DNA from 4 places in the Lysinibacillus sp. TE18511 genome. Region 1 is predicted to be linked to each of the others. Evidence: riboswitches for the same ligand, from Rfam matches in the RefSeq annotation. Region 1 holds a riboswitch; each other region holds the start of a gene.
What was found. A riboswitch is a leader RNA that binds a small molecule or an ion and turns the genes downstream of it on or off. The one in region 1 is predicted to bind S-adenosylmethionine.
Positions count from the first base shown of each region.

Region 2: another riboswitch for S-adenosylmethionine. It lies ahead of metA (homoserine O-acetyltransferase MetA); the one in region 1 lies ahead of ACVWXS_RS06190 (Na+/H+ antiporter NhaC family protein).
Region 3: another riboswitch for S-adenosylmethionine. It lies ahead of ACVWXS_RS02440 (cyclase family protein); the one in region 1 lies ahead of ACVWXS_RS06190 (Na+/H+ antiporter NhaC family protein).
Region 4: another riboswitch for S-adenosylmethionine. It lies ahead of ACVWXS_RS24220 (O-acetylhomoserine aminocarboxypropyltransferase/cysteine synthase family protein); the one in region 1 lies ahead of ACVWXS_RS06190 (Na+/H+ antiporter NhaC family protein).

Region 1 is NZ_JBSSFD010000005.1:190,997-196,896, reverse strand. Features, by position in the region: partial or broken gene ACVWXS_RS06195 (DUF7309 domain-containing protein) at 878-2,344, shown strand; gene ACVWXS_RS06190 (Na+/H+ antiporter NhaC family protein) at 2,556-3,836, opposite strand; SAM riboswitch class I at 3,944-4,051, opposite strand; gene ACVWXS_RS06185 (hypothetical protein) at 4,817-5,104, opposite strand; gene ACVWXS_RS06180 (hypothetical protein) at 5,265-5,501, opposite strand; gene ACVWXS_RS06175 (hypothetical protein) at 5,887-5,900, opposite strand, start outside.
Region 2 is NZ_JBSSFD010000031.1:21-5,920, reverse strand. Features, by position in the region: gene ACVWXS_RS18730 (Ger(x)C family spore germination protein) at 1-451, shown strand, start outside; gene ACVWXS_RS18725 (hypothetical protein) at 455-688, shown strand; gene ACVWXS_RS18720 (GerAB/ArcD/ProY family transporter) at 723-2,690, shown strand; gene metA (homoserine O-acetyltransferase MetA) at 2,772-3,707, opposite strand; SAM riboswitch class I at 3,826-3,936, opposite strand; gene ACVWXS_RS18710 (nucleotide excision repair endonuclease) at 4,140-4,511, shown strand; gene ACVWXS_RS18705 (hypothetical protein) at 4,577-4,951, opposite strand; T-box leader at 5,433-5,684, shown strand; partial or broken gene ACVWXS_RS18700 (aromatic amino acid transporter AroP) at 5,765-5,900, shown strand, end outside.
Region 3 is NZ_JBSSFD010000002.1:197,517-203,416, reverse strand. Features, by position in the region: gene ACVWXS_RS02450 (Cof-type HAD-IIB family hydrolase) at 200-976, shown strand; gene ACVWXS_RS02445 (DedA family protein) at 1,121-1,717, shown strand; gene ACVWXS_RS02440 (cyclase family protein) at 1,770-2,507, opposite strand; SAM riboswitch class I at 2,626-2,729, opposite strand; gene ACVWXS_RS02435 (hypothetical protein) at 2,894-3,292, opposite strand; gene ACVWXS_RS02430 (SMI1/KNR4 family protein) at 3,433-3,984, shown strand; gene ACVWXS_RS02425 (MFS transporter) at 4,057-5,241, opposite strand; gene ACVWXS_RS02420 (winged helix-turn-helix transcriptional regulator) at 5,352-5,735, shown strand; gene ACVWXS_RS02415 (aldo/keto reductase) at 5,804-5,900, opposite strand, start outside.
Region 4 is NZ_JBSSFD010000059.1:10,734-16,633, forward strand. Features, by position in the region: gene ACVWXS_RS24215 (hypothetical protein) at 219-605, opposite strand; gene ACVWXS_RS24220 (O-acetylhomoserine aminocarboxypropyltransferase/cysteine synthase family protein) at 923-2,224, opposite strand; SAM riboswitch class I at 2,341-2,454, opposite strand; gene ACVWXS_RS24225 (glycerol-3-phosphate acyltransferase) at 2,610-3,242, shown strand; gene ACVWXS_RS24230 (succinate CoA transferase) at 3,491-5,011, opposite strand; gene chrR (class II chromate reductase ChrR) at 5,297-5,900, shown strand, end outside.

The DNA.
Region 1 (5,900 bases):
AGAATAGCAACAACAATTTTTGTGACTTTTTTATCTCAACCACGCTACCTCCCAATTTCCTTTGAATTGTTTTGATAATCCTTCTAATAGAATAAAAACAAAATATTGCGAATTATTTTGGTGGGTAAAATATTGTATCCATCATTAAAAAGACACAACAAAATTTACGGTTTCTAAGCATGCTATTAAAATATTCGCCCCATGGATTTGAAAAGGTTTTATAAATACATACAAATAATCAGCGTTATACTTAACTGAATATTCCAAAAACACCTCCTGAGTAGTACAATACCATTAGCTAATAAAAATTTAAAATCAATTTTTGTTGATAATTGAACAAAAATTGATAAAAATCAGGAAATTAATCTCTGCTTGGAGTTTGGTATCACAGATGATCCTTATAAGAAAGAAAAGAATTCTAGTAAAAACTAGAATTCTACATTTAAATAGAGGTATTAAAGTACTCATAAAGTCCTGCGGAGAACCTTATACCACCAGTCTATAAAAGTTTCAAAATCAACTTTTGTTATCAATTGAACGAAAATTGATAAAAGTTAGAAAGTTATACTTTACTTTCTAAAATGTGAATTTTCTTAATTACAATAGAGCACAGTGCTAGACAACACTCAGGGTGTTTTGCACAAATAACACTGCTAGTATTGAGGTGTGTGACGATTGGTGAGGAATGGATTTTGAAGTGTTGCAGAACGGTTAGGTTGTTAGTAAAGTGAATAGAGAGTGGCTCACTTTGGAGAAGCAATTAAATTAAGTATTCAATGAAGAAATGGATCAAATAATTATTGCATTTGTGTATGAAAGCAGATTAGCCGTAGCTTCATCAACATCGTTTTAACAGGTAGAAGAAGGAGGTTAAACAATGATCCAGTTGCATATTGAAAGTAAGAAGAGACCTGAAATTTATCGAAAGTTATTGTTACCGAAGAACAGTAGTTTTTCCATGCTAGATGAAATTATATTACTAAGTTTTGATTTGGATGGGGCGGACTATTTTAATTTTGAAATTGTTAAAAAAGATGGACGAGTATCTAAAGAAAAGATTTGTTTTTTACCTAAAAATGATACGGATTTAGATACAGATGAAGAGTTGGTCGATGAATGGCTTCGAAAATCCGGTGATGAAGCCATTGCACATGTCATTGATAATAGTGAATCATTTACTATTCGATTAGAGAGCTATGAGGAATTATCGATGAACTCTGAAACTCCTATATGTATTGCTGGAGCAGGTAATATTCATACTGGTAAAATGGACAAAATTAATTTGGAGGAAATTAATGAACTGATAGGGGAGGATGAAGAGGCAAATAGTTTACTAGAAAATCAGGAGCCAGATTATCTTACTTTATTGGAGCTTACTAATGACCTGAAAAAATTAAAGCCATGGCAATATTTAAGGGATGATGAAGTCGTTATAATTCACTTTGCAGATATAGATTACAAAGTACTTGTTTCTGTTATGGGAGCTGGTGGTGAAGAGTTTGGATTAATGATTTTTGATATGGAAAAGGGCTATGACAGCTTAGCGAAAATACTTTTTGAGAAAAATTTATCGAGTGATTTTTCCTATAGCTTAAATGTTTTAACTGTGAATTTTGTTGATAGAGAAGAGTTAGATTCAGCAGATTATCTGCTAATTAAAGATTGTGGGCTGTCGTATAGAGGGAAGAAGAACTGGATTCAATACCGTAGCTATCAAGAAGGAACGCATCCTGAAAGACCAAACCATCTAGAGGTAGAACTATTAATTGATGTTGTAAGTAGGATGATTAATATTACAGAAGCTCGGAAGGATGGCTGGGAATATCCACAGGTAGCTGCACATCAATATCCAACGTTTAAAGTACAAATGGATGGTGAGTTACAAGAAATCTATATTTTGCATATAAATATACCAAAGCCAACGTATGAGTGCTACGAGGAAATTTCAATGTTTGAAAAAGCAAAATATAAGAAAAAGCCTAAAAGCCCGTTACAATTAGAATATGATATATTTTACATGCCTTTTGGCGTAGAATCGGAAGAAACGAACCGCACTGTTTATCCGATTGCTGGTATGCTTGTTGAACGAGGAAGCAATTTGGTTATTGAACACGAATTGTTCCCTGTGCCTAAAACGCCACCAATTGCACAAGGCGTGTTATGGGCATTTTTATAAAGCTTAGAGGTAAGACCAAGTAAAATATTTGTTTCTAAAGAGTTAAGCCCGATGCTTCAACCACTAGCAAAAAATGTCGGGGTGGAGCTTGTAGAAAGTGAACTTCCTTGCATCCGAGAAGTGAGAGAATTTATGAAAAACATGTCAATGGATTTATTTGAAGAATAGTGAATAATCTGACCACACGTTTCTATGACTTTAGAACAATTACACGTGTACGTATTTAAAAAGCTCAATAGGAATGATCATCTATACCCTTACCAACCTCATAAAAAAATCCAATCGTTTTGATTAATCTTTCTTTCAAAACAATTGGATTATTTTCGATGTAAAATCAATATTTTCTAAAGCCACACCCATCACTCTAAAGTGATGAAGTTCAGGCTTTCTTTTGTGCGGGGTATCCAATAAGGATAGCGATGATCCCGCAAATTCCTATCAAGATCGGATAGAAAGAGTATTGTAGCATGCTTACTGGCGATATTCCAGCTACGCTTGCGGCTGCCAGGAATTGGGCTCCGTATGGGAGAAGACCTTGGACCGTACAGGAGAAAATATCTAATATACTTGCGGACTTTCTTGGCTCAATCCCATACTGATCAGCAATATTTTTTGCAAGTGGACCAGCAATTAGAATAGCAATCGTATTATTGGCCGTAGATAAATTAGTTAGACCCACAAGGCCAGCAATCCCAAATTCAGCACCCTTTTTCGATTTAATTCTTCGTGTCGTAAGGTGAAGTAGAAAGTCAATTCCTCCGTTAAACTTAATAACCTCCACCATTCCAGCTATTAATATCGCAAGAAATGCCATTTCATACATGCCTGACATTCCTTCGCCAATCGTTTGCATAAGGCTCATTAAATGATAGCTGCCATCCGCTAAGCCTACAGCCCCGGCGAGAACAATCCCAAATGCCAGAACAAAGAAAACATTCATTCCAGCTAACGCTAAAATAATAACCAGAACATAGGGAACAATTTTTACCCAACTATAGCTTAAATGTTCTACATGTGCGGTTTCACCCATTGTGATAACCCCTAAAATAATGCTCGTTACAATAGCTGCCGGCAACACAATCCAAAAATTCACCTTAAATTTATCCTTCATTTGTGCGCCTTGTGAACGAACGGCAGTAATGGTTGTATCTGAAATAATGGATAAATTATCGCCAAACATCGAACCGCCAACAATCGCTGCCATTACTAAAGCCATGGGAAGTTCGATATGCTCGCTTATCCCAACTCCGATCGGCGCCAGTGCAACAATCGTTCCCACCGATGTACCCATTGACAGGGAGATAAAGCAGGCAATGATGAACAAGCCTACGACAAGCAGGTTTGGCGGAATGACCGATAAAGCAAAGTTAACAGTGGAATCCACTGCCCCCATGCCTTTTGCTACCTCTGAAAAGGCTCCAGCCAAGAGAAAAATAACAACCATCAGCATGACATTTAAATTTCCTGCGCCTTTGCAGAAAATATCAACCTTTCGCGAAAACGATTCTTTTCGATTCATCGCCAGAGCCACAGCGCCCGAAATGGCAATGGCTACAATGACAGGAAAGGCATAAAAATCACCTGTAATAACCCCTGAACCAATAAATAAAATCAAAAAAACAACAAATGGGATCAGCGCCCATGGATTCTCTTTCTTCATTGTCCTACCTCCAAAAATTAAAAATGGACACATCCTTGTCCATTTTTTTCTAAAAAAAGACCTCTTCTCGAAATAACAAGAAGAGGTCTTATATTTATAAAACACTCCTCTTATCTATCAAGCCATTGCTTGCTGGATTTGGCACAGTAACTTAATCACTAAGTTCCGCTGCCGAGATATCATAGGGCCAGTCCCTCCATCTCTCTTGATAAGAAGAAAAAATATTATTTTTTTGCACAATAATGAAATACTATAATAAAACATCTATTATTGCAACATGTTTTTAATTAAATACTATTTCAAAGCACATAAAAACGTTTTTTCAAGAAAGAAAATCCGCTTTAAGGCGACCACGGTAAAAAAGAGAGGAGCGATTCATGAAGTGCTAAATTAAGATGTTAAAAATATTGGTGTAATCATAGAACCATCTATCACGACGATAGGCAATTAGATTGTTTAGTTATAATACAGGAGAATTACAAAGATGTAGGTGCATTTGCAGAAATTGAAGGTATAGAAAATGTGAAGCAAAAGATAGTAATCATCTATTGTAAAGAGACATATTTATAAAGCTCAATAGTAATCGTAGAGACGACCAGACTAATTTAGTTTCTTTTAACAAAAAAAGACACTATAAAAAGAATAGAACCTACCAAAAAACCAATGAATTGATCTAATAATAATTCATCTCGAAGAAACCATCTGAAAATAAAAATGCCTCCAAACATTAGCATAGCTAAAAATCCGATATATTTTATTCCATTATGTAGCATCTTCTCACTCCCTACAGTTTGAAATAACCGTCATTCCTATTGCAGTAAGAACAGCGATAACAAATGACCCTACAATAATTCATTGAGGCATATCTTTTTCGTCTCTCGTCACAAAATATTCAGTAACTCTAACAACCACAAATAATTAATGCTACATAAAATCCATTACTTCATTGACCTACAACCCGGGATTCTTTCAACTTTTTCTTATTTGTAGTCATTGTCGACATTTAATCCCTCTATTTTAATTAATATTGGTATTTTTTTGAATAAAGATACTAATGCTAAAATTAAAGATGCTGTAGCTATTGTTTTTGTAAATTCCTTATAATCATTAGGTATATATTGACTGGTGATAAACGCTATTACTGCCATTACTATATAAGTTAAAATGCTTTTTAATTTTGTATTTTTTATTGTAATTAAATACATTAATGACTCAGCAAATAAAATGATAAGAAATAAAATAAATATATTTATTAATATATAACTCAAAGTTTTCACCTTCTTTTAAAAGGTTAGAAAAGGATATCGAAGAATTGATACCCTTTTTTATAAAATTAAATTTTTCTATAATCGTCTTGTGCTCCTAACCACTCCTGTTCATATGGATATAATATTAAAGCAGCACCGAATGGACCTATTACACCGCTGATTAAAGTTTCATTTTATTAGCATGGCGAATAGTAATAATATTATCGTTTGGATTAACTAAAACAACAGTATCCCAAGTAGGTTTAATTTGAAGTTCACCGTGTTCATCAATGCGAATCATTGCATTTAGTTCTAGAATACCTTCAATAATAATGATCTCTTTTGCATCGTTATCTTTTATAGCTCTTAATTCATCTTTAAAACGAATTTTCCAACCAAAAAAATCTACTTCATTCATTGAAAGTTTACCTCCATGAAAGTACTTTCAGCAACAGGGCGACATTTATTGATTTCCGGTAAATCAGGCCAAGGAAAAACATATTTTATGCAGTGTCTATTATTTAAGAGGTGAGTTCTGATCGGGCTATGAAAAAACCTCCTAATGAATGATCATCGAGGTTGTCTCACGATTATTAATTCATTAGAAAGTGTGTAGTGTTCGGCGCTTACATTTAAATAATCTAGGTTTAAGTATATTTGTTCACAATGTTATTCTTTTTCCACTTCATTTAATACAAGAATGCTACCCCTTTAGCTACATAACAAAAGGACTCCCTTTTTTCAAGGAAAGCACCTAAGTACAATACTACTTTACTTATTTAGTAAATTAATAAATGTTTTAATTATTTATTAGAGA
Region 2 (5,900 bases), on a different contig from region 1:
AATACAAAGTACGATTGAAATTATTGCTTGTCCTAAGGGAGGTACATTAGCAACAGAAATTACGAAATCCAAGACAAAAATAAAGGGAAAGTTTGAAAAAGGTACGCCAAAAATTAATGTTCATATAGATGTTGAGCAAAATGTCGGAGAAGTTGAATGTAATATTGACCTTACTTCCCATAAATCGATTGATTACGTAAATAAAAAAACGGAAGAAGTGATCCAACAACAAATCGAAAAAACAATCAGTACAGTTCAGCAAACTTATCGAGCTGATATTTTTGGATTTGGTGAGGAATTACATCGCACAGATCCTAAAAAGTGGAAAAAAATCAAAGAAGACTGGCCAACCATATTCCAAGAGCTACCAGTTAACGTTGAAGTACATGTCAAAACAGAAGGATTAGGAACAATGCAAAATTCATTATTGAACAAAAAAAAGAAGGAATAAGCTATGGTAATAACATTTTTCATACTCATTATTTCAATTGTTATTGCCTTTGCTTTTATTCCTAAACTTCAAAAAAATAACGAAACGAAAACGATTGTTATTTTTTCAATTTTTTTATTGATCGGTACTGCCTTAAATATTGGCATTGCTTTAAATCTCAAAATTCCAAGCCCAACAGACTTGATTACCTTTATCTTTACTCCAATTAGAGAGTTCATCGTTTCACTGTCAAAATAAATGAAGTAACTTTAAAAAGAAGGGGTAGTTCATGTTGGAAAAAGAAATCATTAGTTCAAGACAATTTACAATCATTACCCTTCTTTTTACAGTTGGTACAGCCATATTAATTATCCCTTCAAGTGTAACAAGTGCAGCAAAGCAAGATGCATGGATCGCAACAATCATCGGTGTCGGTTTAAGTTTACTCTTAGTGAAGCTACTCGTTACTTTAGGAAATCAGACTCCCACACTTACATTTACAGAGGCGAACGAAAAAATACTAGGTCGTTTTTTTGGAAAACTGACCGCAATTGGCTTTATCCTTCTTACCTTTTTGGCTACAGGTGAATTATTATATTTTATTGGAAGTTTCATGTCTACGGAAGTGATGCCAGAGACGCCTTCTATGGCTTTTTCATTGCTGTTTGGCATAATCATCATTTATGCTGCATTCCAAGGAATCGAAGTCTTTGCGCGTTCAGCAGAAATACTTTTTCCGGTGTTTATCTTGGTTTTTATCATTTTTGTAGTTTGTATATCACCATTAATCAATTTTGAAAATGTACAGCCCATATTGGAAACTTCAAAAAAATCATTATTTATAAGTGTTATTCGATTTATGAGTATTTGTTCATTTCCCCTTGCCGTGCTATTAATACTTTTCCCTTCCGCTGTCAATGTTCATAAATCAGCACAAAAAGGATTTTATATTGGCACAGCTATTGGAGGCATTGTTTTAATAACCATCGTCACACTATGTATCCTTGTCCTAGGTCCATCACTTACCTCTAATCGGACATTTCCTAGCTATGCATTAGCGCAAAGAGTTTCAATCGGGAATTTTTTGCAGCGTGTTGAAGTGGTTATGGCAGCCATGTGGATCTTATCTATTTTTATTAAAACGTTTATGTATTTTTATGCCTCCGTTATCGGCATAGCGCAAATATGTGAAATCAAAGATCATCGTCCGCTCATTTTGCCAATCGGAATGACTGTTATTGGCCTTTCGCAAATCATTCATCCAGATATCGTTCATTCCAATACTTATAATAAAGAAATCTTTCCTTTGTTTTCTGGTACTGTTGCAATTTTGTTACCGATCGTTCTACTAATCGCCGCGAAAATTCGCAATATTAATGGTAGTCAAGGGAATGAAAATGTTACAAACTGTAATTGTTGTCCACAGAATGCAAGTGGTAGTAATAACGGAAATGCTTCTAATAACGCAAGTAATAGCAACAGTAAAAATGCTGTACAAATTGGAAGTAATTGCAATTGCGGTAATGCTTCTAATAATGCAAGTAATAGCAACAGCCAAAATGCTTCTAATAATGCTAGCGATAACAACAGCCAAAATGCTTCTAATAATGCAAGTAATAACAAAAGTCAAAATGCTGTACAGAATGGAAGTAATTGCAATTGCGGTAATGCTTCTAATAACGCAAGTAATAGCAACAGCCAAAATGCTTCTAATAATGCTAGCGATAGCAACAGCCAAAATGCTTCTAATAATGCTAGTAATAACAACAGCCAAAATTCTTCTAATAATGCAAGTAATAGCAACAGCCAAAATGCTTCTAATAATGCTAGCGATAGCAACAGCCAAAATTCTTCTAATAATGCTAGTAATAGCAACAGCCAAAATTCTACTGCTAATGCTAGTAATAATAACAACCAAAATGCTTCTAATAATGCTAGTAATAGCAACAGCCAAAATTCTACTGCTAATGCTAGTAATAATAACAATCAAAATGCCACTACTAATGCAAGTAATAATAACAACCAAAATGCCACTACTAATGCTAGTAATAATAACAACCAAAATGCCACTACTAATGCTAGTAATAATAACAATCAAAATGCCACTACTAATGCAAGTAATAATAACAACCAAAATGCCACTACTAATGCTAGTAATAGCAACAGTCAAAATGCTGTACAGAATGAAACTAATAGCAATTGCGAAAATACTACAAAAGGTCAAAATGAATCTACCAATGAAAACCCGTCAGAAAACTAACAACATATTTGGATTTAAAAAATGATGCCCCTGATATGATCAAGGTCATCATTTTGTTTAAGTGTTTACAGAACCCATGAACTAGATATGATATTCAAGTTCATCAACGAAATCCCATTCATATGGTGTTTCTTGGTAAACATAATAGTTCAACCAGTTTGAAAATAATAAATGAGTATGGGCACGCCACGTATTAATCGGTTCATTTAATGGATCATCACTTGGGAAGTAATTCACTGGAACCTCAATATCCAAACCTTTTGCGACATCACGACTATATTCATCTGCTAATGTAGTCGCATCATATTCAAGATGTCCTGTAATCATAATGTTTTTATTATCCTTCGATTGCACAATAAAGACACCGGCATCTTCTGAGTAAGATAGTAATCGTAAATCAGGATGGTTGCGTACTTCGTCAATAGAAACAGAAGTATATCGTGAATGTGGGGCCGTAAATAAATCGCTAAAGCCTCGAACTAAATCCACGGTTAAATCCGTAATGACATGAGAATAAACACCTGAGCATTTAGCAGGGAGCTCAATTTTGCCAATACCGTAATGATGGTATAATGCTGCTTGTGCGCCCCAACATATATGAAGGACCGATGTCACGTTTTCCTTGGACCAATCCATAATTTCTGCAATTTCCTGCCAATAGTTCACGTCCTCAAAAGCCATTTTTTCAACTGGCGCACCCGTAATAATCATGCCATCATAGCGACGATGGCGAATTTGATGAAAAGTTGTGTAAAATAGCTGTAAATGCGATTTACTGACATTTTTCGATTCATGTGTGGCTGTGTTTAAAAATGTAATATTAACTTGTAATGGTGTGTTACCTAATAAACGTAGTAATTGCAGCTCTGTTTTTTCTTTTTCAGGCATTAAATTCAAAATTAATATATTTAACGGACGAATTTGTTGGGTTTTCGCTCTATCCTCTTCCATGACGAAGATTTTTTCCTCACGTAAATGTTCTCCAGCTGGTAAATTTTTTGGAATATTAATTGGCATCTTGCATTCCCCTCTCTTGTATTTCTCTACATATAAAGAATTTTATAAGTCCATCTAAATTAAAAAAATCCCCCTCATTCCATTTGAGATAGAATGAGAGGGATTTTAACCACGTTCACTCTTATCTCTCAAAGGACAAATCCTTTGGTGGAATTAGCACCTTTCTAACATTTGTTAGAGGTTGCTGAAGCGTCATCGGGCCAAATCCCTCAGCTTCTCTTGATAAGATTATTTAATTAAAAAGAATTGTAACATGAACAATTAAGAATATCAATAATACATAGAATATTTTGTAATTAACATGCATGTTCTTCTCTAAATTGATGAACACTAATCCTGATGCAAATCATGTTGACGCTATGAAATATTATGGTAAACAAGCCGTAATTATGTTACCATATATCTTTAGTAATAGAGAGGAACGTGAAAAGTTTGATTAAAATTGAATTTCCAAAACCAGATTTAGTGATTCGCCAACGCGAACAAGATTTAAAGCCAGGTGATGTACCAATCACACCGTACCATGGTTTTATTGATTTCCATAAAATCACACGTGAAAACGGTGGCATTTTCTTATTCTACAACGAAGAGAACGAGCTATTATTTGTAGGTAAAGCACGTAAAATTCGTCAACGTATTAAAAAGCATTTTGAGGACAATGTGTCACCGATGAAAAATCATCGTAATGAAATTTTCAAAATTGAAGTGTATGAAGTGGAAGATCCAATGGAACGTGAAATTTACGAAACATACGCGATTAATTCATTCCGTGCTAAATACAATGTTGATAAAGTATTTTATTAATCTTTAGCAAAAAGACCGAAATCTCTTTAAGGGGGTTTCGGTTTTTTTCGTTAGGTTTATTCTTCCTATAAACCTGTTATTACATGATCAAAATGTGTGGACTTGCCGTTTATATACACCTCGATAATTTCCTGCTCAGGGTCTTTTGTAATTTTATAAACATATTGTTCAGCAACATCATTGGATGGATTCATTTCTTCGAATTTTATTTTTAATATATCACCCTGTATCTCCAAATCAGCATGTGCAATCCCTTTCGAATAAAAAACAATGTAAAAAGTATCTTTTCCATCATTGATTAATTGGAGCTTATCATCGGAAATTATTTTCTTTTGCACTTCATCTGGAACAACAGCAATTTCACTAATACTTAATGTGGAATTATTACATGCTCCTAAAATAGTTAAGGTCAACATGAATAAAATGATGATTTTTTTCACTATTTATTCCCACCTTCATGTAGCATCCATAATTATTTTTATTTATTATATTTTAGGCTCATTACCATAACGTGTGGTTGATTACCGTTCCTACTGGGCGCTTTCCTGGGGGCGTCCGATAAGCCCCAAGGAGTCGCCCAGCCTCCACTCTAATCAACTTATATACAAAACATACGTCTTTACAAATGTTGTAGTTTTATAAAAAAGATTGATCATTTATAATAAAGATTGATTAAAGATCCTGTGTTGATATGCAGGATCTTTTCTTATTCCACAATCGGGCCAGATTGTGGAATAACATTCTTAAAAGAACTTTACTAACATTTGTTGAAATATTTCCTTTAGCTTTTATATTTAAGTAGTGAGTTGTATTTATATTGTAAAATGTCATATGTAATTTAAACGGGTTATGAAGAAATTTTTATTGACAAAATAATTTTTTTCTGTAAAATGAAAAACAATTCAAAAATATTTGTATAGAACAAAGGCTATGAAAAGAAATAGTATCAATTATTTTTACGAACAGAAAGTTACCGGTTGATGAGAGGTGCATGTAAAACGATTGAGAATTCATCTTGGAGCTGTGTACCGAAAAGATCATTCTAAGTAGGCTACGCCGGTAAGCACCCGTAATCATGTGCGAGAGTATCGTCAAATGACCGTACTTCTTGAGGTAAGTAATGTGAATTGCTTATAAATTAAAGGTGGTAACACGAGTTGAATCGTCCTTTTGGTTAATCCAAAAGGACGTTTTTTTTATTCCTTTTTTGAGCAAAGTATTTGAAAATCTAAACGTATTAGGAGTAAGACATTATGAAAGACAATCATCAAGATTCACAGCTGAAGCGCGAATTAAGTACTCGTCACATGCAATTAATTGCACTTGGCGGATCCATTGGGGTCGGTTTATTTTATGGCTCTAGTTCAACAATTCAAATGGCTGGGCCAT
Region 3 (5,900 bases), on a different contig from region 1:
TTTTTGACTAAAAAAGGATTTCTTATGTGAAGAGACAGTGACAATGAAGCAGCTCGAACTTGTCTTGCGTTTTCTAATTAGAATCATCAACAAAAGTAGGGAAGCGTATGGCATGTATATATGTTGATGAGCTACTACTTAATAAAAAGGGTGAGTCGACATATCTGGCAAAATAATATCAAACGATAAGGAGCAAACGATGGATTATAAAATTGTATTTTTTGACGTAGATGGAACACTTGTTAATTATGAAGATGGCTGTATTGAAGAAAGTACAAGGAAGGCTATACAACAATTAATAAACAAAGGAATTCGTATTGTTGCTGCTACAGGAAGACCTTTGTCGATGTGCCAACAGTTAAGAAATATAGGAATAGAGACGTTTATTACGGCTAATGGTGCGTATGTTAAACATCAAGATCAAGTATTACATAAAATACCTATTGCAAAAGAAATTGTCCAAGCAGTTAAGGCTTTTGCTGATGACCATAAACAAAGTCTCTCGTTTTTTACAGAACAATTATCGATGAATAACGTCCAAGAAAAAGAGACATTAACAGCTATGCAAGAGACATTATCTTTGCTGGAGTTTCCTGTTATTAATGAAGATATTTTAACGCAAGAGGTATATTTAATGTGTCTATATGCCGATGAGGAGATGGAGAGAAGATATGCATCACAATTCCCGCATTTATTATTTAAAAGATGGCATCCATACATTACAAATGTTTTGCAGCATGATGTTTCCAAATCGATTGCTGTTCAAGCTGTACTAGATTATTTCAACTTGAGTCCTAAGGAAGCACTTGCTTTTGGGGATGGAGATAATGATATCGACATGCTGGAACAGGTTGGTTTTGGTATTGCAATGGGCAATGGTAGTGAAGCATTAAAAATTGTCGCTGATTTTATAACGAAGAAATCAACTGATGGTGGTATTGAGTTTGCTCTACGTGAGCTACAAATAATAGTTTAAGAAAACTATATTTATAGCATGGACTAGCCACTATACGTTGGGGAAAACTTTATGAACGTTATAATACTCATAATGTTGCCTACTTTGAGTTATTATAAAGCTAACATTGAAAAGAAATTATTATGCATTAGGTGGGATGGATTTATGGCGCATCATGTGCAATCTCTTATTGAACATTACGGGTATTTTGGCATTATTCTTATCCTAGTTGGAGGGATTGTCGGGCTGCCACTTCCCGATGAGATATTTTTAACCTATGTAGGGTATAGCGTATATCGAGAAACTCTCTCGCATATTCCAGCTCTAATCAGCGCTGTGGTAGGTGCGGCAGGGGGAATTACCTTAAGCTACTATATAGGCTATAGATTCGGGCTACCATTATTGCGAAAATACGGTCCGAAAATCCATATTACTGAACAGAAAATTGACGTTACTAAAAAATTATTTGCAAAAATAGGACCAATATTATTAGTAGTCGGATATTTTATTCCTGGTGTACGTCATCTAACAGCATATATTGCGGCTATCAATAATTATCCTTTTAAAAAGTTTGCTTTCTTTGCTTATACGGGAGCAATTATATGGACATTTACTTTTATTACCTTAGGAGAAGTACTTGGGGAGGAATGGCGTTATGTTGGGTTATATTTATCCCGCTACAGTATGTATCTTATAGCATTGTTCATCATAATAATTTTGATCGTTTATTTTATTTTTAAAAAAAGGAATTCACCTAAATAAAAAGGGTCTGATTCAATACCTATCATGGATTGATTCAGACCTATTGCTATTTTTAAGGCACTATTGCAAATGAACGCACAGGGAATCCAGAGGCCTTTTCGGGTTTTGGTACAATATTGAAAATAACAGCACCTTTAGGAGGTAGCTTATCCAAATTTGTCATAAGTTCAATTTGGTAAGTATCTTGCTCAAGCACAAAATATTCGCCATCTAACTTACCGTTTTTACGAAAATCAGCTGCTGAATCCGTATCAAAAGTTTCGTGACCAATAGCACTAACTTTTCGTTCGTTGAATAAAAATTGTAACGCTTCTAATCCCCAGCCAGGAATATGATTATTACCATCTACATCTTTGTTGCTGAAAGCCTCTTTATCTGGCCAACGCTTACTCCAATCGGTACGAAGCGCAACGAAGGTACCCGCTTCAATTTCCCCATATTCGGCCTCAAAGTCAAGAATATCTTGGATACTTAATGTGTAGTCGTTATTCAATTCGGCTGCCTTAGATATATCAATAACGATTAGTGGTAGGACTAGTTCTTTTAACGCCAATTCTTCTAAAAAGCGTGTATTTCGCACAAAATGGATAGGTGGATCGATATGCGTTCCATATTGCCCAGGGAAAGAGAATTGCTGTGCAAAGAAACCATCCTCATGGGAAAATAATGTTTCAAATTTTGCATCATCAAACATAAAGAAATGAGGTGAATTAGGGCCAAATGTATGTGTTAAATCTACCCATTCTTTCGATTTTAATAGTTGAAGTGCCTGTAAAAGGTCGTTTGTCATAATATTTTCCTGCTTTCTTGTAATTATTTTTGGATGCTTAGACTTTGTTTACTAGCGAAAATAAAAAAGAGCCCTCCTTGTAGAAAGAGGACCCTTGTGCAAAGCAATTAAGTAAGTCTTCTCATCTTCAAGGCTGATTTCGCCAATTGGAATTAGCACCATACCTATAGGCTGGTTGCTGAGACATCATAGGGCCAATCCCTCCGTCTCTCTTGATAAGAAAAATATAAGAATTTTCAGAAATAGATTACGAATACTTTAGCATATTTATTTATAGTTTACAAGTTCAATAGGGATACATAGTTAAAAAATTTCCAGAACCTTCAAAGTGTCAATTTGTAGTAATTTAAATAGACAACACATAGTTCCCACTCTTTAGTTGGATGTCACCAGGTCAAATTTACGGTTAGCTTACAACAGTCACTGTCAGTAAATATTATACGGATCCCATCTGGTGTATAGTTAGTTTCGAATTTGATGGTAATACCTGTTGACGCAATTAATTTTTCAACTTCTGTTTTATTTGACAGCTGTGCGGCGTCCATCAGATCATGCGCAAATTGCTCGGATTCGTCAATTTTATCCGTAAGTAATTGTGCTTGCTGCATAATAACCTTGATTCGTTTCGCAGAAGTCTTCAATTTATTTGTATTGATGGTTGGAAACGGGCTGCGATTTGTTGAGTTTGTTGGCATTGCTAGATATCTTGAAGGTTGTTGAGTGGCCATTGCCCATGTTGGATAATAGTTAGGGTAGACAAAATACGGATAAGGATTGTAATACAACTAAATTCCTCCTATCCTATAGTTGATACCCTATCTTATGTATAAAAATGTTTTCGGTGTTAGTGACTGATGTGAAAAACCTAGGACTGTAGGGGATTAGGGAGAAAAGATTTTACTCTGAGATAAAAAGGGGTTTAAAGATGAATATTCGTGAATATATAAAAAAAGGTTTTGAAGTTTACTACGAGCACTATAATCAGGTTTCAGAAGATGGATTTTGCAGATGGATGCGTCCGGATGTTCCTGTTGAGATGAAATTAGCAGATATTGATGAAGAATGGTCAAGATGGAAGATGGTCCCTTCTGTAGTAACGGAAGATGATATTCAAGCTTTAGAAAAAGAGTTCGGACTTCCATTTCCTGAATGGTATAAAGCCTTTATTTCAACGTATCACCATTATTTTGATGTCATACCGGAACAAAGTGTTGATGAACCTTTAAATAACGTTAGAGATATGTATAATCCATCGTTATGTAGTTTAGGATATCTTCCGTTTTCATGGGATGAAGAGTATGGAAAAATAATTTGCATTGATTTAAATGACAATGCAGATGAAGAGACTTGTGCAATATATGAAATTGATCATGAAATTTTATTTGATGATAATGCCGATATTCAAGCGTCATTAGACTATCTATATCCAAATTTTAAGGCGTACTTTGACGATACTTTCCTTAAATATGGTGAATAACAAAAGGAAGCCCTGGCTATTGTTAAGGCTTCCTTTCATCATTTTTATTCTAATACATACAAAGCAAGGGATCTATTGCTTCTTTCTATCAAAGATTAACCATAGGAACGTAGTAACCGCGGCAATCATCACCATACCGAATCCATATATAGGAGTATGAGCTAATGATTGGTGGCGAACGATGATTCCTCCAATGTACGATCCTAGAAAAATACCAATGTTAAAGGCTGAAATATTTAATGCTGAAGCCATTGAAATAGCTGATGGTATATATTTTTCTGAAAGCTGAACGGCATAAAGCTGTAATCCCGGTACATTCATAAACATAAATAGCCCCATCATAAAGACCATTATTAATCCAACTATTGTTGATTCTAAAAAGAAGTTGATGCCGAGAAGTGCTAATGCTAAGCCTATAAAGATAATAAAGATAGAACGTAAAGGGTTATTATTCGCAAAACGACCACCTAATGTATTACCGATGGCAACACAAATACCATATCCAACTAAGATCACGACAATTGCTTTTGGTGAGTAGCCCATATACTGCTCTAAAATAGGAGAAACATAGGTATATACAACGAATGCGCCACCATACCCTATTGCAGTAATAAACAGGATTAATAACATTCGAATATTCCCTAATACTTTACCAATATCTCGAATGGAAATTGGATTACCTTTCGATAAGTGACTTGGCACAAGCAGGGCATTACTAATTAATCCAATAATACCTATGATAACTATGAAAATAAACGACATTCGCCAATCGGTTACTTGTCCAATAAAAGTTCCTAGTGGTACACCAGTCACAGTCGCTAATGTTAGTCCTGTAAACATAAAAGCTATTGCACTTGCTCGTTTATTAGGTGCCACAACATCTGCAGCTATAACAGAGGCAATGGACATAAACACACCATGTGCCAATGCTGAAATAACACGCCCAGTTAGTAGTAATGAGAATGAGGGTGCTAAGGCTGCAAGTAAGTTACCGATAATAAACAGCACCATAACGAGCAGTAACACATTTTTGCGACTAAAGCGTGATGTTAATGCTGTTAAAAGCGGTGCACCAATAGTTACACCTAGTGCATATATGGATACGGTTAAACCCGCAGTACTTAATGTTATATCAAAATCTTTTGTAATTAATGGAAGAAGTCCGACGCTTATAAATTCTGTAGAGCCGATACCAAATGCACTGATTGCAAGTGCGAGTAATGTTAGTTTGGCATTCGGCACTTTTGTATCTTTCATTCTAATAATATCTCCTTTGATTTTTTTTATAGTATATAGTAATATTCATATGCACCTAAAAGTTATATAGGGTACTTTTAGTTACTTTTGAATATTACAGGGGGTTTACAATGAAAAAAGTTTATAATATTGGTGTTGAAGCCACTCTCGAAGTCATAGGGGGCAAATGGAAACCTATTATTCTTTGTCATCTTAACCACCATGGTAAGATTCGTACGAATGAATTTCGCCGATTGATTCCAGGCATTTCGCAAAAAATGCTAACGAGCCAATTGCGTGAATTAGAGCAATCTGGGTTAATTAATCGCAAGGTTTTCAATCAGGTACCGCCAAAAGTTGAATATTCGCTAACATCTTATGGTCAAGAGATGGACCCTGTGCTGAACATGCTTTGCACTTGGGGTGAAAAACATATCGAAATGCTTCAAGATAAAGGTGAAGATGTACTGTTAATGCAACGTGATGAAGATATCGCAATAAAGCATACATCTTAAATAGATTGGAAGAGACTGTCTAAGAGAAGAAAATTAGACAGTCTCTTTCACGTTTACATAACTATCGTTTACATGACAAAATCAAACTCATCTGGGTTTGGTCCAACACGTTGATCTAGATTCATGGCGTTAATGATCGCCATTTCTTCATCAGTTAGTGTGAAA
Region 4 (5,900 bases), on a different contig from region 1:
ATATTTGAACAAATATTGACGGTTTTTTCTAAAGAAAACGAAAGTCTTTCTTCTATTATATATGTATGCTTAAACGTTCATAAAAATTGTTCATTTAAAAGATACCAATAAAAAATTTTTTCAGGTCAGTTAATCTATCTCTCTCCCACTTATCAAATCTAATTAAAAGGCTCATTCCCTGTAGCAGCAGAGAATGAGCCGAGATTTATGAGGGAGAACTAACTAGCTTTTGATAGCATTTGATAACGATATGTTGATATAACCTGTTGTACAAGTTCAATTTCTTCTTGCGTAAAGTTTGGTATTGCATACGTACGTTCAACTAATTGGAATGTACCGTATTTTAAGTAATACTCTGTCGCAGGTACAGGAATGTGACTTGCACCATATATTTCATATGCTTTGAAGACCTCTTTTACTATATAGCCTTCCTCTTTAGCATAAACGAATTCATTAAAAGCAGAATGTCCAAATGTCTGTACCCATTTGCTTTCAACTGACGCAAGTATGTTTTGAATGGACATGTTGTTCACAAACACATGATTTTCATTTAGTTCATAAATAAGATAAGATGCAATGTTTTGCGCACTATAAACATTTCCCATTTAAAACACTCCTTTATCATCAGTTTTTAGATCAGTGTAGCTATTGGCTACGCAAATATTCAAAAGTGGAGAGTACTTATGAAAAACAATTTGGTTCTAGGTTGGTAGCCTTTCGAACGCTTAAGTTATTCCCAAGTATAATACAAGGATTTAAATAAGTCAATAATACTTATAAAATTACTAGGAATTATTTGTGCATACTTTCGGATTACTTACCAAATGGGGTAAGTGGTTGATGCAGCAACGTTTTACGTATTACCAAATGAGGCCCATCGAATGAGACAATACGTAAACGCTACAACATTAGCCAATTTTTATTAAGCCTCTATTGTTTGTTGAGAAGCTGTTACTTGTTCAATAGCTTGTTCTAAATCTGCAATGATATCCTCTACTGCCTCTAAACCGATTGATAAGCGAATGAGCGACTCGGTTACACCAGTTTGGATTAACTCTTCAGCTGATAATTGCTGATGTGTAGTAGATGCTGGATGAATAATTAATGATTTGGCATCCCCTACATTTGCTACGTGCGAGAATAATTTCACACTATCAATTAGTTTACGCCCTGCTTCACGTCCACCTTTAATACCGAATGTAAGCACTGAACCGAAGCCATTTCTCAAATATTTTTTTGCTAAATCATGAGTAGGGAAATCTTCTAAGCCATTGTAATTTACATATTCCACAGATGGGTGGTTTCGTAAATATTCAGCTACTGCCAATGCATTTTCATTGTGTTTAGGAATACGCAAATGAAGCGTTTCTAAACCTTGTAATAAATTAAATGCTGCATCTGCACTTAACGTTGGTCCAAAGTCGCGTAGCAATTGTACACGCAGTTTTGTGGCAAATGCAGCCTCTGCTGTGTCAATACCATAACGCAAACCGTGATAAGAAGCATCTGGCTCAGTAAAGCCTGGGAAACGTCCACGAGTCCAATCAAACTTTCCTGCATCTACTACAACGCCACCTAAAGTTGTACCATGTCCGCCAATCCATTTTGTTGCGGAATGAACGACGATATCTGCACCGAAGTCAATTGGTGTAGAGCCATATGGTGAAGCAAATGTACTATCAATAATTAATGGCAAGCCGTTTTCATGTGCAATATTCGCTACTGCTTCAATATCTAGCACTTTTAAACTTGGGTTACCATAAATTTCAGCGAATACCGCTTTTGTTTTATCGGTAATCGCTGCTCGGAAATTTTCAGGGTTTGTTTCGTCTACAAAAATTGTTTTAATACCATAGTTTGGTAGTGTATTGGCAAATAAATTATAAGTACCTCCATATAAAGAACTCGCCGCGACAATTTCATCACCTGCACCCGCAAGATTTAAAATGGAAAATGCGATAGCTGCTGCACCAGATGAAAGTGCTACTGCTGCTGTACCGCCCTCTAATAAAGCGACGCGTTTTTCAAAAACATCTACAGTTGGGTTTGTAATACGAGTGTAAATATTGCCAGCTTCCTCTAAGGCAAAAAGACGTTGCGCATGAGCAGTGTCTTTAAAAACGAAAGCCGTTGAGCGATATACGGGTACTGTTCGAGATCCTGTTACTGGGTCTGGCTCTTGGCCACCGTGTAACAGCAATGTTTCTGGTTTAAAATTTGTCATTGTATACCTCCAAATGGTTATTTGTTTACGATGGCACCGGAGATGAGGAGGATTTTTCAGTAGAAAACAAAAACCCTCTTCAGCTAAGAAGAGGGTTGCGGTTGCAAGTTTTCCTCCCCTTATCTGCCAGATCCAAGTAAGAATCTGTAGGAATTAGCACCTTAGCAAGTTCGTCACTTACTGGTTGCCGGGCATCATAGGGCCTATCCCTCCGCCGCTCTTGATAAGAGTATGAGATTCAATTTCCATCGTTGTTACAAAGTATAAACATAGACTTTTTTTCTGTCAACACTAAAATTTTATTTTTTCCGAAACTTCTGTCTGCTTCTGAACGTATTACGAACGCATACACTATTTTAGTATTTATTTATAAAGGAGGAGTTTTATGGAAAAAGCCGTTATCATTTTTCTACTTGTTGGTTATTTAATTGGCTGTATTCACGGCTCTAAAGTTGCGCAGTTTTTATCCGGGGTAGATCTAAAAAAGACTGGTCATGGCAATGCTGGTGCTTCCAATGCAACACTTTCCCTTGGATGGAAATACGGCGTATTAGTCGCACTTATCGATATCGGTAAAGGTGTAGCAGCTATTATAGGTGCCCATTTTTATCTAGCAGATGCAACACATTTAACAGACGTACAAGTTTGGCTCTTAACCTATATCATAGCTGCCGGTGTCATCCTAGGTCACAACTTCCCATTTCACATGGGCTTCGATGGCGGCAAAGGAACTGCATCAATCATAGGGATCCTACTTGCAGTTGATTGGAAAATTGGTTTATTTGCACTCATTTTATTTGTTATTTTATCTTTCGCGACGAATTATTTAATTGTCGGTGTACTTGAATTTTATCTTGTTTTTTGTACAGCAACATATTTATGGATTCCTGGAGTAGGTCCAACGATTATTGCCCTACTACTTTTTGCAATAGCAATCATTTTGCATATTGAAAATATTAAGAGATTAATTCAGGGAACTGAGCCTAAAGTGACTTCTGCATTTAAGAAAAAGAAATAACCAGGTGTGTTGATTAACCATTTTTATCCATCCTGATTAGAAGGCTTTGATTTCCGCTACGGGCTGGGGCTTACCCGATCACTTCGAGGGCTCACCTGATCACATCGGGGCCCCGCCCGATCACTTCGGAGGCTCAAACGATCACTCAGAGACCTTGCTTGACCCGAGCTTTTTGCCGCAATACATTCTTAACAACTAAAAGCCTTGAAGGAACAAGTCAACTGTCCTTCAAGGCTTTCTTCATTTTATTATTTCGATAATGCAGGGTCCTTCATCGTCCCGTTTTTTGCGTAATTTACATGCCATGAAAGTGCTTTTTCTAGATTGTGTGGCGTATGGTGCCCACCTGTTGCTTCGTTAGCATCGTTAAAATACTTCCGTAATTGCTCACGATATTCCGGATGTGCACAGTTATCGATAATGAGTGCAACCCGTTCTTTTGGTGCAAGCCCTCGCAAATCTGCTACTCCCTGCTCTGTAACGATTACGTCTACATCATGCTCCGTATGGTCCACATGCGATACCATTGGGACGATACTAGAAACATTTCCGCCTTTCGCATAAGATTTTGTGACGAAAATACCTAATCTTGCATTACGTGCAAAGTCTCCAGAACCGCCGATTCCATTCATCATCTTTGTGCCAGAAACATGCGTAGAATTCACATTCCCGTAAATATCTACTTCAAGCGCTGTATTAACAGAAATTAACCCGAGTCGGCGAATAATTTCTGGTTGGTTAGAAATTTCTTGCGGGCGTAATACTAATTTATCGGTATATTGTTCGAAATTACTATACACTCGATTTCCAACTGCCTCGGAAAGAGTAATAGAAGTAGCAGATGCAAAGTTTACCTTACCTGCATCTATTAATTCAAATACCGCATCTTGTAGTACTTCCGAATATATTTCCAAGTTCTCAAACTCAGAATCTTTAAAGCCTAATAATACAGCATTTGCTACTGAACCTACTCCTGATTGGATTGGTCGTAAACTTGTCGTTAAACGGCCTACTTTAATTTCTTCACGTAGGAAGTTTAATAAATGATTGGCCATAATATCTGTTTCTTCATCAGCAGGAACGATTGTTGATGGTGCATCTAATATATCTGAAATCACAATACCTTTGACTTTATCTAAATCTAGTGGAATACCAATTGTGCCAAGTCGATCCGATACATCTTGTAATTGAATTGGATCACGTTTCCCCTGTGGTCCTGGCACAAAAATATCGTGCACACCCTCTAATGCATCAAGCTGAGCTATGTTCAACTCTATGATTATTTGGTTTGCCTCTTGCACAAAAATCGGAGAGTTACCAACTGAAGTTGTAGGAATTAGTAAGCCGTCTTCTGTAATAGCAGTCGCTTCAATAACTGCAAAATCAATAGGACCAATAATACCTTGACGTACTAGTTCTGCATTATGTGACAGGTGCGCATCAACGAATGTGATTTCACCACTGTTGATTTTATTACGAATACCGGCATCCGCTTGGAAAGGTCCGCGTTTGCGAATAACGCCAGCTTCTGCTAAGTATTGGTCAACTTCTGGACCAAGCGATGCACCTGTATATACATCTACCTGAAAGCTCTCTTTTTTAGCTTTTTCCACAAGTGCCAGTGGGACCACTTTAACGTCACCAGCACGTGTAAATCCGCTCATCCCAAGTACCATACCATCCTCAATCCAAGATGCTGCTTCTTCTGCTGTTACAACCTTGCTCCGTAGCTGTTCATTACGAAGCTTTTTCGCTAACTTTTCTTCCATCCCTTATTCCTCCATCCCACTTTATTTTTGTTCAACTAGATTACTTGGCTTAATTTTTCCGATCAAAAATCCATTTATTGGTGTATAAACCAAATAAACCGTCGCACAAACAATTCTATACTATTTAGAATTTTTAATCTATATTAACCAAAATATTTAACTTTACGAGAAAATTAATGCATTTTAATACTATCCAAAAATAATGTTAAGCTCGCATAAATTCGATTTATTTAAAAAAGCGTGATATGCTCTTGTTAAATAAGGGGAAAAGGAGATTTTTTTTAGATGGTTAAACAATTGTTACGTAACCACTCTTCGGTTCGTATTTATGATGGAAATCAAATTTCAAAAGAAATTATTGAAGAATTAATTGCTACTGCACAAATGGCTGCTACATCACATTTTGTACAAGCTTATAGTGTTATTTGGGTAACAGATGAAGAGAAAAAGGAAAAATTAGGTTTACTCTCTGGTAATCCTCGTCAATACGAAACTTCTGGCGGTGCCTTTGTCTTCTGTGTAGATTTCAAACGTCTGCAAATGGCAGGTAAATTAGAAGGTGTAGACATTGTAGCGGATTCAGCAGAAAATGTTCTTGTTGGGGTAGCTGATGTATCATTATTCGCTCAAAACTTTGTCATTGCGGCAGAGTCTATGGGATATGGTATTTGTTATATTGGCGGCGTGCGTAATAAGCCTGAGGAAATAAGCGAATTATTCAATCTACCTGATTATGTATTCCCACTATTCGGCTTAACAATCGGAGTTCCTGCTCGTCGCAACGAAGTAAAACCTCGTTTACCAGTTGCAGCAGTATTACATGAAAATGAATACAATGCAGAAAAATACGAAGAGCTTTTACCTGCTTACAATGACACAATGGAAACAT